Regions from separate parts of the Pseudomonas sp. RP-B7 genome, predicted to be linked through region 3. Evidence: riboswitches for the same ligand, from Rfam matches in the RefSeq annotation. Region 3 holds a riboswitch; each other region holds the start of a gene.
What was found. A riboswitch is a leader RNA that binds a small molecule or an ion and turns the genes downstream of it on or off. The one in region 3 is predicted to bind cobalamin.

Region 1 (5,387 bases), on a different contig from region 3:
TGTTTCCCAAGCTCAGCGATGCAGGTATGCCGAACGATCTTGCACAGTTCGAGGCGGTTTACGTGCAAGGCAGCGGCCGGTTTTTGATCGCCCGCGCTGGCGACGAAATTGTTGCCGCGATTGGCTACTTGCCCTATGACGGGCGTTTTCCCCAGTTGGATTACCAGGGGCGCCGGACCGTGGAAGTGGTGCGCCTGTTTGTGCTGCCAGCGTTCCGCCGTTCTGGATTGGCGAGGGAGTTGTACCGTGCGCTGGAGGTGCTGGCGCACGCGCAGGGGGTGGAGGTGATGTACCTGCACACCCATCCGTTTCTGCCGGGTGCGATTGAGTTTTGGCGGCGGCAGGGGTTTGCGGTGGTGGACGTGGAAGCTGATCCGGTGTGGCAGACCACGCACATGCAGCGGCTGCTGTAGTGGCCTGAAGAAGCACCACTGGACTCCCCGTGTTTAGTTGGAACGCAGCCGCAGTATCTGCGCGCCGTCGAACGGGTCTGTGAGGTAGTGCGCCTGCACCCCGAATGTGTCTTGCAAACGCTGCGGCGTCAGCACTTCCAGCGGCTTGCCCAGCGCCACCAATCGCCCGTGGTCCAACACCGCCAGGCGATCACAGGTCAGCGCCTGGTTCAGGTCATGCAGGGCAATCAGCGTCGTCACCGGCAGCGCTTGCACGCCTTTCAAGATCGCCAGTTGATGCTGAATATCCAGGTGATTGGTCGGCTCATCCAGCAACAGGATCTGCGGCCGTTGCGCCAGGGCGCGGGCGATGTGCACGCGTTGGCGCTCGCCGCCGGAAAGGCTGCGCCAGGCGCGTTGGGCCAGGTGGGTGGCGTCCACGTCGTGCAGGGCTTGGCGCACGATGGCGTCGTCTGCATCCGACCACGGGCTCAGCGCCGACAGCCACGGCGTGCGGCCCAGGGCCACGGCGTCGAACACGCGGATGGCGTCATCGGTGTCGGCCTGTTGCTCTACCACGGCCAACTGTTGCGCGATGCTGCGGCGCGACAGCTGCCCGAGGCGCTGGCCGCCCAGCAGCACGTCGCCACACGCCGGGGTACGCAACCCGGCGAGCAGCTTGAGCAGGGTGGATTTGCCGGAACCGTTCGGCCCGACGATACCGAGGGTCTCGCCCAGCTCCACTTCCAGGTGAATGTCGCGCAGCAACTCGGCTTCGCGCACCCTGAAGCCCAGGCCACGGCAACTGAGCACGCTCATCGCGCATTCCTCCGGCCGATCAGGATCAGCGCAAACACCGGCGCGCCTACCAGCGCGGTCACCACACCCACCGGGATCACCTGGCCCTTGATCAAGGTGCGCGACAGCACATCCGCGGCAATCAGGAACAACGCCCCCCCCAACGCGCTGGCCGGCAGCAGGCGCGAATGCCCGGTGCCGAGCAGCAGGCGCACGGCATGGGGGATCACCAAGCCGACAAAGCCGATGGAGCCGACAATCGACACCATCACCGCCGTCACCAACGCCGCGCAACCCACCAGCACAAATTGCACGCGGCGCACCGGGATGCCCAGGGACGCCGCCGAATCCGTGCCAAAGGTGAACGCATCCAGCGCCCGGCGATGCCACAGGCACACCGCCAACCCCACCAGCGCCACCGGCACCGCCAGCCACACCGACGGCCAGCGCACGCCGCTGAGGTTGCCCAGCAGCCAGAACATGATGCCGCGCGCCTGTTCGGAGCTGGCGGATTTGGTGATGAGGAATGCGGTGAGTGCGTTGAACAGCTGCGAACCGGCAATGCCGGCGAGGATGATCTGCCCGGTGCCGCTGGACGAGCCGCTGGCCCGCGCCAATAAAATCACCAGCGCAAACGCCGCCATCGCGCCGACAAACGCGCCAGCCGACAATGAAATCAAGCCGCCGCCCACCCCGATCAGCGCCACCAGCACCGCACCTGTCGAGGCGCCGGCGCTGATGCCCAGCAGGTACGGGTCGGCCAGCGGGTTGCGCAGCAGCGATTGCAGGATCACCCCGCAGGTCGCCAGCCCGGCACCGCAGGCGGCGGCGACCAGCGCGCGGGTCAGGCGGTAGTTCCACACTACGCCTTCGTCGATGGGGTCGAGCACGTAGCCGGCGCCCCACAGTTTATTGGCCAGCACCTGAAGTACGACCTGCGGCGAGATGGCGGTTTCGCCGATGGCCACGCCGGCGAGCACGGCGGCCAGGAGTAGGGCCAGGGCGAGGAGGGCACGAATCATTTCGGCAGGTCGTAGCCGTCGATGGCCGTGGCCAGTTGCTCAAGGCCGTCGAACATGCGGATGCTGGCCTGCAACGCCAGGGCGTCGAGGATGATGATGCGGTTGTTTTTTACCGCATCCATGTTGCGGGTGACCGGGTCGCTGCGCAGGAAGGCGAGTTTCTTTTCATGGTCGTCGGCAGGGTAGCGGCGGCGGTCCATGCGGGCGATGACGAGGAAGGTCGGGTTGGCCTTGGCGATGGTTTCCCAGCCCACGGCGGGCCATTCTTCATCGGACTGCACCACGTTGCGCAGGCCGAGGGTTTGCAGCATGAATTCGGGAATGCCCTTGTGCCCGGCGACATACGGGTCGCTGGCCAGCTCGGCGCTGGAGAACCACACCAGTGCGCTGGCCTGCTTGAGGCCCTTGCTCCGCACGGTGGCGACGGACTTGGCCAGGCGCGCCTTGAGTTCGTCGTTCAGCTGTTGACCGCGGTCCTGCACATCGAAGATCGCCGCCAGTTGGCTGATGCTTTTGTAGATGGTCTCGATGCGGAACGGCTCCAGCCGCGTGCCGTCGGCGCCCACCAGGTTGTCCTTGCCTTCGCAGTCGGAGGGCAGCAGGTAGGTGGGGATCTGCAGTTCGTGGAATTGCTCACGGGTGCCGACCACGCCTTGTGCGCCGACCACCCATTCCAGCTCGGCGGCCACCAACTGCGGGCGCTTGGCGATCACGGCTTCGAAGCTCGGCTCATTGTCGGCCAGGCGTTCGATGCGCTCGTTCTGTGCCTTGAACTGCGGCAGCACACTGTTGAACCACAGTGAGGTGCCGACCACTTTGTCGCCCACGCCCAACGCATAAAGCATCTCGGTGGCGGCCTGGCCGATGGTCACGCTGCGCGCCGGCGCTTGCTGGAAGGTGAGGGTGCTGCCGCAGTTTTCCAGGGTCAGCGGGTAGTCAGTCGGCGCGGCGTGGGCCAGGGCACAAACACTCAGGCCGGTGAGCAGGGCGGTAATGCGTGGCAGCATGGGGCAATCTCCGTTGGGACCGTACAGGGAGCTGGGGCGGTACGGTAGTGGAAATACAGCCATGAACGCTGCCGGTCCGGCAGGCCAGGGATGCCCTTCCCGGACACCCCGCCGGTTGGTGATAACGCTTGGCCGGCAGGTCTCCTGACTGATGCGTCATCGCCACGCTCCGGCCTTCCCGGACAGCGTCCAGTGGCAGTGGGGAGCAGGCTCAGCACCTACAGTTGCGGGGGCAGTTCCGATTGGCGCGGGTGGCCGCGCTTCGGATTCCCTATTAGTCCCGTTGGGGAACCGGCGCGGTATGGTAGTCGATCTTGGACGTGAGGGCGCGTGTCTCTTATGATGCGCGGCCACGGAACCGCCCCATACAAGGAAAATACAGTGAAACGTTTAGTCGCCCTCGCCCTGATCACCCTGCTCGCCGGTTGTGCGACCCAGGGTAAAAGCGAATCGCAGATTTTCGACGAGGCCGCCACTGCCCATGTCATGTCGCTGCCTGCCGGCGCCAACAAGGTGCGTTTGCACAGCGTCAAGATCGCCAGCCATGGTGTGATCGGCGACATGCTGGCGACTGTCCTGGGCGGCGGCGCGAATGCCGGCCAACTCAGGCAAGAACTGCTCAACGCCCAGCGCCTGGGCGACAGTGGGTTCTTGATCATTGGGGCGCGCAGTTCAATCGACGTGGCGGTTGTTGAGAACGCCTGCGAAGGCCTCGGTTTGCAGGGGATGAATATCTACTACGCGGGCAGTGAGGCGCAGCAGGACAAAGTGCGCCACGCGGTTGAACAGGCCCGGGCGCAATTTCACTTCATCAATACCCAGTGACCAACGGTCTGTAGTGAGCGGGCTTGCCCCGCGCCGGGTGGCGAAGCCGCCCCAAACCCAGGCACCTCGGTCTTTCTGATACACCGGGTTGTCTGGATTTGGGGCGGCTTCGCCACCCAGCGCGGGGCAAGGGTGTTAGCCCGGCCGGGGGGTTATTTGCGGTCCAGCCACACGGTCTGCGCGTTGCAGAATTCCCGCACGCCGAAGTGTGACAGTTCACGGCCAAAGCCGCTTTTCTTGATCCCGCCAAACGCCACCCGAGGGTCGGACACGCTGAAGGCGTTGACGAAAATCCCGCCGGTTTCCAGGCGGTTGGCTAGATCCCGCGCCTTCGCCGCGTCGGTGGTGAAGATGCTCGCGGTCAGGCCGAACTCGCTGTCATTCGCCAGCGCTACCGCGTGGTCGGCGTCGCGGGCGGTGATGATCGAGGCTACCGGGCCGAACAGTTCCTGTTTGAACGAGGTCATCTGGTCGGTGACGCCTGCCAGTACGGTCGGCTCATAGTAGTTGCCGGCACCGGCGACCTTATGGCCGCCCAGTAGCAGGGTCGCGCCTTCTTCAAGAGTCGCCTGGACCTGGCCGTGCAGCTCGTCGCGCAGGTCGAAGCGGGCCATCGGGCCGATGTACGTGGCGGCGGATGTCGGGTCGCCCATCACCAGGGCACGGCTGGCCGCGAGGAATTTGGCGGTAAAGGCTTCGGCCACGCCGGCTTCGATGATCAGACGCTTGGCAGCGGCGCAGACTTGCCCGCTGTTCTGGAAGCGTCCAATCACGGCGGCTTGCACCGCGGCGTCAAGGTCGGCGTCGTTGAGCACGATGAACGGGTCGGAGCCGCCCAGTTCCAGCACACACTTTTTCAGCGCGGCACCGGCCTGGGAGCCGATGGCCATACCGGCGCGCACGCTGCCGGTGAGGGTGACGGCGGCGATGCGCGGGTCGGCGATGGCTTTGGATACGCCGTCGGTCGTCACGTTGATCACTTCGAACAGGCCTTCAGCAAAGCCGGCTTTTTTGAATGCCTGCTGCATCAGGTAGGCGCTGCCCATCACGTTCGGCGCGTGCTTGAGCACGTAGGTGTTGCCGGCGAGCATTGTCGGCACGGCGCCGCGCAGCACTTGCCAGACCGGGAAGTTCCACGGCATCACCGCGAGGATCGGGCCCAGTGGGCGGTATTCGATATGGGCGCTGCCGTTGTCCACCAGGGTCGGCTCCGGGGCGAGCATGGCCGGGCCCTGGGCGGCGTACCAGTCACTGAGCTGGGCGCATTTTTCGATTTCGGCGCGGGCCTGGGCGATGGGCTTGCCCATTTCCAGGGTGATCATCTGCGCCATCTCTTCGGCTTG
Region 2 (5,387 bases), on a different contig from region 3:
GAGCTGACAGAGATCTGAATGTGGGAGCGGGCTTGTGTGGGAGCGGGCTTGCTCGCGAAGGCGCCGGATCAGACCACACATCTGTGACTGACACACCGCCTTCGCGAGCAAGCCCGCTCCCACATGGGTTTTGTGGTGGTCTGAAGCCTGTCTACTTAGCCGCCGACACCCGCCACACCTTATTTCCCACATCATCTGCCACCAGCAAATCCCCCTGCTGATCAATCACCACGCCCACCGGCCGGCCCATGGCTTTCTCATCTTTGTCGAGGAACCCGGTCAGCACATCCACCGGCTGTCCCTTGGGCTGGCCAGCCTCGAACGGTACGAAGATCACCTTGTAGCCACTGTGGGGCTTGCGATTCCACGAACCATGCTGGCCGATGAATGCGCCATTCGTGAAGGGGGCGGGCAATTTGCTGTTCTCGGCAAACGTCAGTCCCAGCGAGGCGGTATGCGGGCCTACGGCGTAGTATGGTGCAATCGCCTTGGCCACCAGGTCGAGGTTTTGCGGATTGACTCGCGCATCCACATGCTGTCCGTAGTAGCTGAACGGCCAGCCATAGAAGGCGCCATCCTGAACCGAGGTGATGTAGTCCGGCACCAGGTCGCTACCGATTTCATCGCGCTCGTTCACCGCCGTCCACAGCTTGCCGCTTTGTGGTTCCCAGGCCATGCCGTTAGGGTTGCGCAGGCCCGAGGCGAAAATGCGGTGCTGGCCGCTGGCGCGGTCTACTTCCCAGATCGCCGCCCGGCCTTCTTCTGCCTGCAGGCCGTTTTCACCAACGTTGCTGTTGGAGCCTACGCTTACATACAGCTTGCGGCCGTCTTTGCTCGCCACCACGTTCTTGGTCCAGTGGTGGTTGATGCTGCCGCCGGGTAGGTCGACCACCTTGGTACCGGCTGCCTTGATCGCGGTTGCTCCCGGTTGGTAGGGGAAGCGCAGCAGCTTGTCCGAGTCCGCCACATACAGATCATTGCCCACCAGGGTCATGCCGAAGGGCGAATTGAGGTTTTCAAGAAATACTGTCCGGGTCTCGGCGATGCCATCGTGGTCGGCATCGCGCAGCAACGTGATGCGGTTCGGGCTAGGCACACCTGCACCGGCTCGGCCCATGACCTTTTCCATCACCCAGCCACGAATGCCCTTTGAGTCATCGGGTTTGGGCGGCGCATTGGTTTCTGCCACCAGTACGTCGCCATTGGGCAGCACATACAGCCAGCGCGGGTGGTCCAGGCCCTCGGCAAACGCCGCCACCTGGGTGCCCGCGGCGGGAGTTGGCTTCGCACCCGCAGGCCAGCCGATGGCTGGCGCGATGTTTACCGTGGGGATCAGGGTCTTGTTCGGCTCCGGTAGCTTGGGGGAAGGCCCGGTTCCGTCAGACACTTGCAAGGTCGAACTTTCACCGCAGGCGGCGAGGGCGCCTGCGAACATGATCAGTAGGGCAAGTCGGGTCTTGTGCATGTTTTTCTCCTGGGTACCTGCAAGGGTAGAGGCATGCAGCGGTCCGATGGTTCAAGTGCGAAGCCGGCTTTAATTGACGCTCCACCCCCAACCCTCTACCCTTCGCGACTTGTTCCAGGTGCTCTGTGACCCACGGGTCGACCGAGTGAAACAGGGAAGCCGGTGAGTGAGCGCACTTGTACACAGTGCTGCCGCGATCCCGGCGCTGCCCCCGCAACGGTAAATGAGTCAAGACCCTGCTTTCTGCCACTGTATCGCCCCGCGATATGGGAAGGCGCAGCGTCGGCGATCGCCACTCATGAGCCCGGAGACCGGCCTGAAACATCCAACAGCATCACGGTGGGCGATGCTTGGCTGTCTGTTTTGTCTTTTTCCTGCCCGCCGTTTTTTGTCCAGCCCCAACGGAGAGCTGCCATGACCGATTCCCCTGAACGCGACGAACGCCACCTGGCGCGCATGCTGCGCAAAAAAGCCGTGATCGACGAGCGCATCGCCAACTCGCCCAACGAATGCGGTTTGCTGCTGGTGCTCACCGGCAACGGCAAAGGCAAGAGCAGCTCTGCGTTCGGCATGCTGGCTCGGGCCATGGGCCACGGCATGCAGTGCGGTGTGGTGCAGTTCATCAAGGGGCGCAACAGCACGGGCGAAGAGCTGTTCTTCCGCCGCTTCCCTGAGCAAGTGCGTTTTCACGTCATGGGCGAAGGCTTCACCTGGGAAACCCAGGACCGCCAACGTGACATCGCCGCCGCCGAAGCCGCCTGGGCGGTGTCCCGCGAGCTGCTGCAAGATCCCACCATCGGCCTTGTCGTCCTTGACGAACTGAACATCGCCCTCAAACACGGCTACCTCGATCTGGACCAAGTACTCAGCGACCTGCAAGCCCGTCCGCCGATGCAACACGTAGTGGTCACCGGCCGTGGCGCCAAGCCCGAGCTGATCGAAATGGGCGACACCGTCACCGAAATGGGCATGCTCAAGCACGCGTTCCAGGCCGGTATCAAGGCACAGAAGGGCGTCGAACTTTGAATCAGCCCCGTCATTGCCCGGCCGTCTTGATCGCCGCACCGGCGTCCGGCCAGGGCAAAACCACCGTCACCGCCGCGCTCGCCCGTTTGCACCGCAACCTGGGGCGCAAGGTGCGCGTGTTCAAATGCGGGCCGGACTTTCTCGACCCGATGATCCACGAGCGCGCCAGTGGTGCGCCGGTGTATCAATTGGACATGTGGATGGTGGGAGAGCAGGAAAGTCGTCGCCTGTTGTGGGAAGCCGCCGGCGAGGCAGACCTGATCCTCATTGAAGGCGTGATGGGCCTGTTCGACGGCACGCCGTCCAGCGCTGACCTGGCGCGCCACTTTGGCGTGCCGGTGCTCGGTGTGATCGACGGCACCGCCATGGCCCAGACCTTCGGCGCCCTCGCGCTGGGCCTGGCGCGTTATCAGCCGGACCTGCCGTTCGCCGGCGTGCTGGCCAACCGCGTGGGCACGCTGCGCCACGCACAATTGCTCGAAGGCAGTCTGACCGAAGGCCTGCGCTGGTACGGGGCGCTGTCCCGCGAGACCGGGATCGAATTGCCCAGCCGCCACCTGGGCCTGGTACAAGCCAGCGAACTGAATGACCTCGACCTGCGCCTCGATGCCGCCGCCCAAGCCCTGGGCAGCAGTTGCGAAGTCGCATTGCCGCCGCCGGTGACGTTCGCTGCGCCGCAGATCATTGAGGCCGAGCCGTTGCTCAACGGCGTACGCATTGCCGTGGCTCGCGACGAAGCCTTCGCCTTCACCTACGGCGCCAGCCTCGATCTGTTGCGGGCGATGGGCGCCGAGTTGCACTTCTTCTCGCCGATCCATGACCGCCAATTGCCTGACGCCGACAGCCTGTATCTGCCGGGTGGTTACCCGGAATTGCATCACCAGGCGCTGTCGGAAAACACCGCGATGCTCGATGCGATCCGTGCCCATCACGCTGCTGGCAAACCACTGCTCGCCGAGTGCGGCGGCATGTTGTACCTGCTGGACTCGCTCACCGATGTCGACGGCCAGCGCGCCGAGTTGCTCGGTCTGCTGCAGGGCGATGCCGTGATGCAAAAGAAACTGGCCGCCCTGGCCCTGCAAAATGTCGAACTGCCGGAAGGCACATTGCGCGGTCACACCTATCACCACTCCCTGACCAGCACCGACTGCACGCCGATTGCCCGTGGCGTGAGCCCCAACGGTGGGCGTGGTGCCGAGGCGGTTTTCCGACAGGGGCGGATGACGGCTTCCTACGTGCACTTTTACTTTCCGTCGAATCCGGCGGCGGTGGCGGCACTGTTTGCGCCAGACCGGGAGGGCGCTATCGCAGGCAAGCCAGCTCCCACAGGGGATCGCGTCGAAACCCAATCCAATGTGGGAGCGGGCTTGCCCGCGAAGAGGCCATGACCGACAACGCCTTCCCAGAGGCCGACCGCCAGGCCGTCTACCGCGCCATCGCCGAACGCCGCGACATGCGCCACTTCAGCGGCGGCACCGTCGCGCCTGAACTGCTGCAGCGCCTGCTCCAGGCCGCACACCAGGCGCCCAGCGTCGGCCTGATGCAACCCTGGCGCTTCATCCGTATCAGCGACCGCCAACTGCGTGGGCAAATCCAGCAACTGGTGGAAGAAGAACGCATCCGCACCGCCGAAGCCCTGGGCGAGCGCTCCGACGAATTCATGAAGCTCAAGGTCGAAGGCATCCACGATTGCGCCGAGGTATTGGTAGCAGCGCTGATGGACGACCGCGAGCGCCACATCTTCGGTCGTCGCACCTTGCCGGAAATGGACATGGCCTCGCTGTCCTGTGCCATCCAGAACCTGTGGCTGGCTGCCCGCGTCGAAGGCCTGGGCATGGGCTGGGTCTCGCTGTTCGAGCCCCAGGCCCTGGCCGACCTGCTGGGCCTGCCGCCCGGCGCCAAACCCCTGGCCGTGCTGTGCCTGGGCCCGGTCGCTGCGTTCTACCCGGCGCCGATGTTGCAACTCGAAGGCTGGACCGAGCCGCGGCCGCTGAGTGACATGCTGTACGAAAATTCTTGGGGAGTGAGTCAATGAGTGTGGCCTTGCTGTGTGTCGCCGCAGTCGCGCTGGATGCGCTGCTGGGCGAACCCAGGCGCTGGCATCCGCTGGTGGCGTTCGGCAATTTCGCCGGGCGCATCGAGCAACGCTTCAACAGCGGTGGCCGGGGCTGGCGCAGCCATGGCGTGACCGCGTGGTTTATCGCCGTGGTGCCGTTGACCCTGCTGGCCACGGCTTTGTCGTGGGCGCCGTATATCGGCTGGATCTTGGAGATCCTGGCGTTGTACTGCGCCCTCGGCATGCGCAGCCTTGGCGAGCACGTGATCCCGGTCGCCCAGGCGCTGCGCAGTGATGACCTGGACGAAGCGCGAAAACGTGTGAGTTACCTTGTCAGCCGTCAGACCAGCGAACTGGACCGTACCGAAGTCGCCCGCGCCGCCACCGAGTCGGTACTGGAGAACGGCAGCGACGCGGTATTCGCCGCGCTGTTCTGGTTTGTCGTTGCCGGTGTGCCGGGCGTGGTGCTGTACCGCCTGAGCAACACCCTCGACGCCATGTGGGGCTATCGCAACGAACGCTTCGAACGTTTCGGTTGGGCGGCGGCCAAGATCGACGACGTGCTGAACTATATTCCTGCGCGCCTGGTGGCATTGACCTACGCGTTGCTGGGCAAAACCCGCCTGGCGTTGAAGTGCTGGCGTACCCAGGGCCCGACGTGGGACAGCCCCAACGCCGGCCCGGTGATGGCGGCCGGCGCTGGTGCGCTGGGTGTCGAATTGGGCGGCGCCGCGATTTATCACGGCGAAGTACATCAACGTCCGCAACTGGGCGAAGGCCCGGCGGCGGATGCGGACTCCATCGACCGAGGCTGGCAACTGGTGCAGCGCGGCGTATGGT
Region 3 (5,387 bases):
AGCGGGCCTTCCAGAGCCTGTTCGATCAAGCGCGCCGCATAGAGCTCCAGGCGCTCGCGGGTATCGCCGGCGGTACGCCACAACTGCGGGTCGATCTTCTGCAACACCAGGGGACGGCGACCAGTCCAAGGTTCGGCGAGTGCACAATCCAACGGATCGAAGCCCAACTCGAAGGCCTTGGCCAATACCCGCAGCAAACTCGACTGCGCACCGCGCCCATCACCACGGGGGATACGCAGCAGCGCGAGCAAAGTGTCGATGCGCAAACGGCCGTCAGGCGACTCGCCAAAAATGTGCAGGCCGTCGCGGATCTGTGACTCCTTCAAGTCACACAGATAAGTGTCGAGGCGCGGGAGCCAGATGGCGGCGTCAGCTGCTTTATCCAGTTCAAGCTCTTGGTCGATGCGGGTTTCGCGCACCAACTTGAGGATGTCCTTTTGCAGCTCGAGGGCGCGGCGAGGATCGAGCAGTTGCGCTTCGTAATACTCGTCCGCCAGCAGTTCCAGGTCGCGCAATGGGCCGTAGGTTTCGGCACGGGTCAGCGGCGGCATCAGGTGGTCGATGATCACCGCCTGGGTGCGGCGTTTGGCCTGGGCACCCTCGCCCGGATCGTTGACGATAAACGGGTAGATATTCGGCAACGGCCCCAGCAGCGCATCGGGCCAGCAGTTTTCCGACAGGCCAACGCCCTTGCCCGGCAGCCATTCCAGGTTGCCGTGCTTGCCCACATGGATCACGCCGTGGGCGCCATAGGTGTGACGCAGCCAGAAGTAGAACGCCAGGTAGCCATGAGGCGGCACCAGATCGGGATCGTGGTACACCGCGCTGGCGTCCACCTGATAACCCCGCGCAGGCTGGATGCCGACGAAAGTCAGGCCCAGGCGCAGGCCGGCGATCATCATGCGGCCGTCGCGGAACATCGGATCGTTATGGGGCGCGCCCCAACGCTCAATAACCGCCTGGCGATTGGCTTCGGGCAGGCGTTTGAACATCACCTCATAGTCGTCCAGGCCCAGGCTTTGGTGACAGGGACGCAGATCAATACTGTCGAGGTCGTTGGTGACGCCACCGAGCAGGTCATGGATCAGGGCCGTTCCACTCGGGGGCAATTCGGCGGGCAGCGGATACCCTTCGGCTTGCAGGGCACGCAGGATGTTCAGCGCCGCCGCCGGTGTGTCCAGGCCCACGCCGTTGCCGATACGGCCGTCGCGGGTCGGGTAGTTGGCGAGGATCAGCGCGATGCGTTTCTGCGCATTCGGTACCCGTGCCAATTCGACCCAACGGCGCGCCAGTTCGGCAACAAAATCCATGCGCTCGGGCGCGGCGCGGTAACACACCACATCCGACTGGCTGCGCTCACTGCGCCAGGCCAGATCCTTGAAGCTGATCGGCCGGCTGATGATGCGCCCGTCCAGCTCCGGCAAGGCAATGTGCATCGCCAAGTCGCGCGGGCCCAGGCCCTGTTCACTGGCCTGCCAGCCCGGCTCGTTGTCTTGGGCGCAAATCGCCTGGATCACCGGGATATTGCGGCGAAACGGGCGCAAATGCGGCGCTTCCGGACTGGATTGGGCAAACCCGGTGGTGTTCAGGATCAGCCCCGCGCCGACCTCATCGAGCAGGTCCTCGACAACCGTCAGGCAGCCGGGCTCTTTCAAACTGGCCACCGCTATCGGCAACGGGTTCAGGCCCGCAGCCTGCAAGCGTTGGCAAAACACATCGATAAAACCGGTATTGGCAGCCTGCAAGTGAGAGCGGTAGAACAGCACCGCGGCCACCGGAAACTCGGCCTGCCAATCCACCTGCCAGTCATTCAAACGGGGGTTGGCTTTGTGCGGGTGATAAATCGCCGTGCGCGGCAGGGTTTGCGGCTCGGCCCAGGCATAGTCGCGCCCCAGGTAAGCGCTGGCCAGGCAGCGATAGAAATCCAGCGCATTGCCCAAGCCACCCTGGCGCAGGAAGTGCCACAGGCGATCACGTTCTTGTGCGCCAACGGTGCTCAAACCGCTGAGTTCCGGGTCGGGGCGATCGTCGCCCGGCACCAGGATCAGTTGTACACCGCGTTCGGCCAGCTCCACCAGACGCTCGATACCGTAACGCCAATAGCCGATGCCACCATGCAGCGAGATCAGGATGACCTTGGCGTGGCGCAACACCTCGTCGACATACAGGTCGACCGAGGCGTGGTTCTGCACCTGCATGGGGTTGGCCAGGCGCAGGCTCGGGTAATCGTCGGGCAACTGCTGGGCCGCTTCGGCCAGCAGCGCCAGGCTGGAGTCGCCGCTGCACAGGATCACCAGTTCAGCGGGGGTTTGGCCAAGGTCGGCAATATTGTCGTCCGAGACGAAACCACCGGGCTGGGTCCTGAGCAGGTGCATGGGTTAAACGCTGAGCGCAGCGCGCAGTTGCGCTTCGAGACCCGCCGCATCGAGGTCCTGACCGATCAGTACCAGACGTGTGATGCGTGCTTCGTCGGCAGCCCAGGCGCGATCGAAGTGCTTATCGAAACGCGTGCCTACGCCCTGGATCAGCAGGCGCATCGGCTTGTTCGGGATCGCGGCGAAGCCTTTGACGCGCAGGATGCCGTGTTGCACCACCAACTGGGTCAGGGCGTCGAGCAAAAGCGCCTCGTCGGCTTGCGGCAGGTCGATGGAAATCGAGTCGAAGGCGTCGTGGTCGTGGTCGTCTTCACCTTCGTGGTGATGATCGTGATGGCTGTGGCGAGCGTCGATATGCTCTTCGGCGCCGGCGCCCAGGCCAATCAGCACGTCCAGCGGCAGACGGCCGCTGCTGGCTTCGATGATCTTCACGGCTGGCGGCAGTTCTTCGGCGACTTCCAGGCGCACACGGGCCAGGTCTTCCGGGCTGATCAGGTCGGATTTGTTGAGGATCACCAAGTCGGCGCTGGCCAGTTGGTCGGCGAACAACTCGTGCAGCGGCGATTCGTGGTCCAGGTTCGGGTCGAGTTTGCGCTGGGCGTCGACTTGGTCCGGGAATGCGGCGAAGGTGCCGGCGGCCACGGCTGGGCTATCGACCACGGTGATCACCGCGTCAACCGTGCAGGCGCTACGGATTTCCGGCCATTGGAAGGCTTGTACCAGGGGTTTTGGCAGAGCCAGGCCGGAGGTTTCAATGAGGATATGGTCGAGGTCGCCGCGCCGGGCAACCAGCTCGCGCATCACCGGGAAGAACTCTTCCTGCACGGTGCAGCACAGGCAGCCGTTGGCCAGCTCGTAGACACGGCCGTTGGCTTCTTCTTCGGTGCAACCGATGGAGCACTGCTTGAGGATTTCACCGTCAATGCCCAACTCGCCGAATTCGTTGACGATCACGGCGATGCGACGGCCCTGGGCGTTGTCGAGCATATGGCGCAGCAAGGTGGTTTTGCCCGAGCCAAGAAAGCCGGTAACGATGGTGACGGGGAGTTTGGCCAGTGTTTTCATCGGATGCCCTTGGGGGCGGGCATACGGGACGATAGGCCCTGCGACAGTGCGCAGCAGCGGATTTCGTCACCGGATCACCCCGCCCGGTTGAATTGAAAAATCGATTGCGAGGCAGGTCTCCTGGCTTGGGGCTTGCAGGTCTTGCGACCGGCGCTGGCTGCGCCTTCCCGCCTTGTCGGCAGTGGCGTGGCAGTCAACTGGACCCTTTACAGTTGCGGGGGCAGCCGCGGCTTGGACCGCGTTCCCTTCTTAGCTTCGGCCTGGGCCGAAGAACCTCGAGGGTGCAAGGCTACGCAGTGCTTGGGGGATGGTCAATGATGGGGTTGGGTTCGTGTACATATCCGTTATTTAGGTAACGGCGACTCCTTACGGCAGCTCACTTTAGGAAAGAGCCCAAAAGTAACCAAAGGGCTCTTGCCCCAACACTCGGCACCTCACCCAGGCTCGGTGCGCCCTTAATCCGACATGGATTTGGGCGGCCTGACAGCCGGCCTGATCGAGAAAGCGGGCGGGTTCCCCTGTGGGAGCTGGCTTGCCTGCGATGGCATCAACTGGGTGCGTCTGATGTACCGAGTCGCCTGCATCGCAGGCTAGCCAGATCCCACAGTCGAGGGTGAACACCATAAAAAATACCGGTCGGCTCTAAGGCCGCCGCGCTCTGGCTTTTGATCTCACTTGCCCCGTTAAACACGCTGGCCGAACGCAGGCTTGAATCCGTGGGCAACCCGGCAGGACGCCGGGTTAGCCGTCCTGGGCCAGGGATGGCCCATGACGGCGGCCCACGGATTCAAGCCGGAGTGAGGGCACACCGAGCCTAGGCGAGGTGCCGAGTGTTGGGGCAAGAGCCCTTTGGTTACTTTGGGGCTTTTCCAAAGTGACCCGCTGTAAGAGCGGAACCATAAGCGGCCGTTACCGAAGAAACGGATATGTACACCACCACCACCACCACCAAAAACCACATCCCAATTGACTCCCCTCCCACCCCCATGCTCTCCTACACATCTTGTTTCGGGTGCCCTGCAAAGGGTGAAACGGGAAACCGGTGACTCATGTACGCATGACAGTCCGGTGCTGCCCCCGCAACGGTAAGCGAGCGAAACGTCATATCCACTGTGCCCAAGGCATGGGAAGGCGACGTTTTCAGGCATTGAGCCCCTCGCAAGCCCGGAGACCGGCCCGAAAAAATCAGATAACAAACCCGCGGTGGGCGGGCGCTGTTCAGAACCCTGCGTGCCTGGCTCGCGGGGTTTTCATGCGCTCGTTTCACCCAGACACCTGAAAGGGACGCGCCATGTCGATCATCAGCAGCACCTCGCACTCCGCCAGCCGCACCTCTACCCTGAGCCAACGCCTGACCGCCGCCATCGGTGCGTCGATCCTCGGCGCGTGCCTGGTGTATTTCGCCGGTTTCTCGCATATCGAGGCGGTGCACAACGCTGCCCACGATACCCGCCACAGCGCCGCGTTCCCGTGCCATTGAGACCTGCCGACATGATCAAGCGTATTGCGCAAACCGCAGGGTTCACCGGACTTTTGGCCGCCCTGCTGCTGACCCTGCTGCAAAGTTTCTGGGTCGCCCCGCTGATTTTGCAGGCGGAAACCTTTGAAAAAGCCCCTGCCGAGGTGATGCACGAGCATACCGCCGGCACCGCTGCCCATACCCACGACGCCGAAGCCTGGGAGCCGGAAGACGGCTGGCAGCGCGTGCTCTCTACCACAGGTGGCAACCTGGTAGTGGCGGTCGGTTTCGCACTGATGCTCGCCGGCCTGTACACCCTGCGCGCGCCAACCCGCACCGCCCAAGGGCTGCTGTGGGGGCTGGCTGGTTACGCGACCTTCGTACTGGCACCGACCCTGGGGTTGCCGCCTGAGCTACCGGGCACGGCTGCCGCCGACCTCGCACTGCGCCAGACGTGGTGGATCGGTACCGCAGCGTCCACCGCCGCC

Region 1: linked by a shared signal. The riboswitch ahead of OPU96_RS20600 (ABC transporter substrate-binding protein) and the one ahead of cobW (cobalamin biosynthesis protein CobW) in region 3 are both predicted to bind cobalamin.
Region 2: linked by a shared signal. The riboswitch ahead of cobO (cob(I)yrinic acid a,c-diamide adenosyltransferase) and the one ahead of cobW (cobalamin biosynthesis protein CobW) in region 3 are both predicted to bind cobalamin.

Annotation. Positions count from the first base shown of each region.
Region 1 is NZ_JAPFHC010000024.1:82,104-87,490, forward strand. Features, by position in the region: gene OPU96_RS20585 (GNAT family N-acetyltransferase) at 1-413, shown strand, start outside; gene OPU96_RS20590 (ABC transporter ATP-binding protein) at 447-1,211, opposite strand; gene OPU96_RS20595 (FecCD family ABC transporter permease) at 1,208-2,212, opposite strand; gene OPU96_RS20600 (ABC transporter substrate-binding protein) at 2,209-3,219, opposite strand; cobalamin riboswitch at 3,337-3,530, opposite strand; gene OPU96_RS20605 (hypothetical protein) at 3,601-4,044, shown strand; gene OPU96_RS20610 (aldehyde dehydrogenase family protein) at 4,197-5,387, opposite strand, start outside.
Region 2 is NZ_JAPFHC010000002.1:166,903-172,289, reverse strand. Features, by position in the region: gene OPU96_RS03590 (C40 family peptidase) at 1-2, shown strand, start outside; gene OPU96_RS03585 (PQQ-dependent sugar dehydrogenase) at 152-1,465, opposite strand; cobalamin riboswitch at 1,565-1,799, shown strand; gene cobO (cob(I)yrinic acid a,c-diamide adenosyltransferase) at 1,880-2,491, shown strand; gene OPU96_RS03575 (cobyrinic acid a,c-diamide synthase CobB) at 2,488-3,879, shown strand; gene bluB (5,6-dimethylbenzimidazole synthase) at 3,876-4,526, shown strand; gene cbiB (adenosylcobinamide-phosphate synthase CbiB) at 4,523-5,387, shown strand, end outside.
Region 3 is NZ_JAPFHC010000001.1:543,909-549,295, forward strand. Features, by position in the region: gene cobN (cobaltochelatase subunit CobN) at 1-2,375, opposite strand, end outside; gene cobW (cobalamin biosynthesis protein CobW) at 2,379-3,440, opposite strand; cobalamin riboswitch at 3,534-3,733, opposite strand; cobalamin riboswitch at 4,434-4,634, shown strand; gene OPU96_RS02370 (CbtB domain-containing protein) at 4,732-4,920, shown strand; gene OPU96_RS02375 (CbtA family protein) at 4,932-5,387, shown strand, end outside.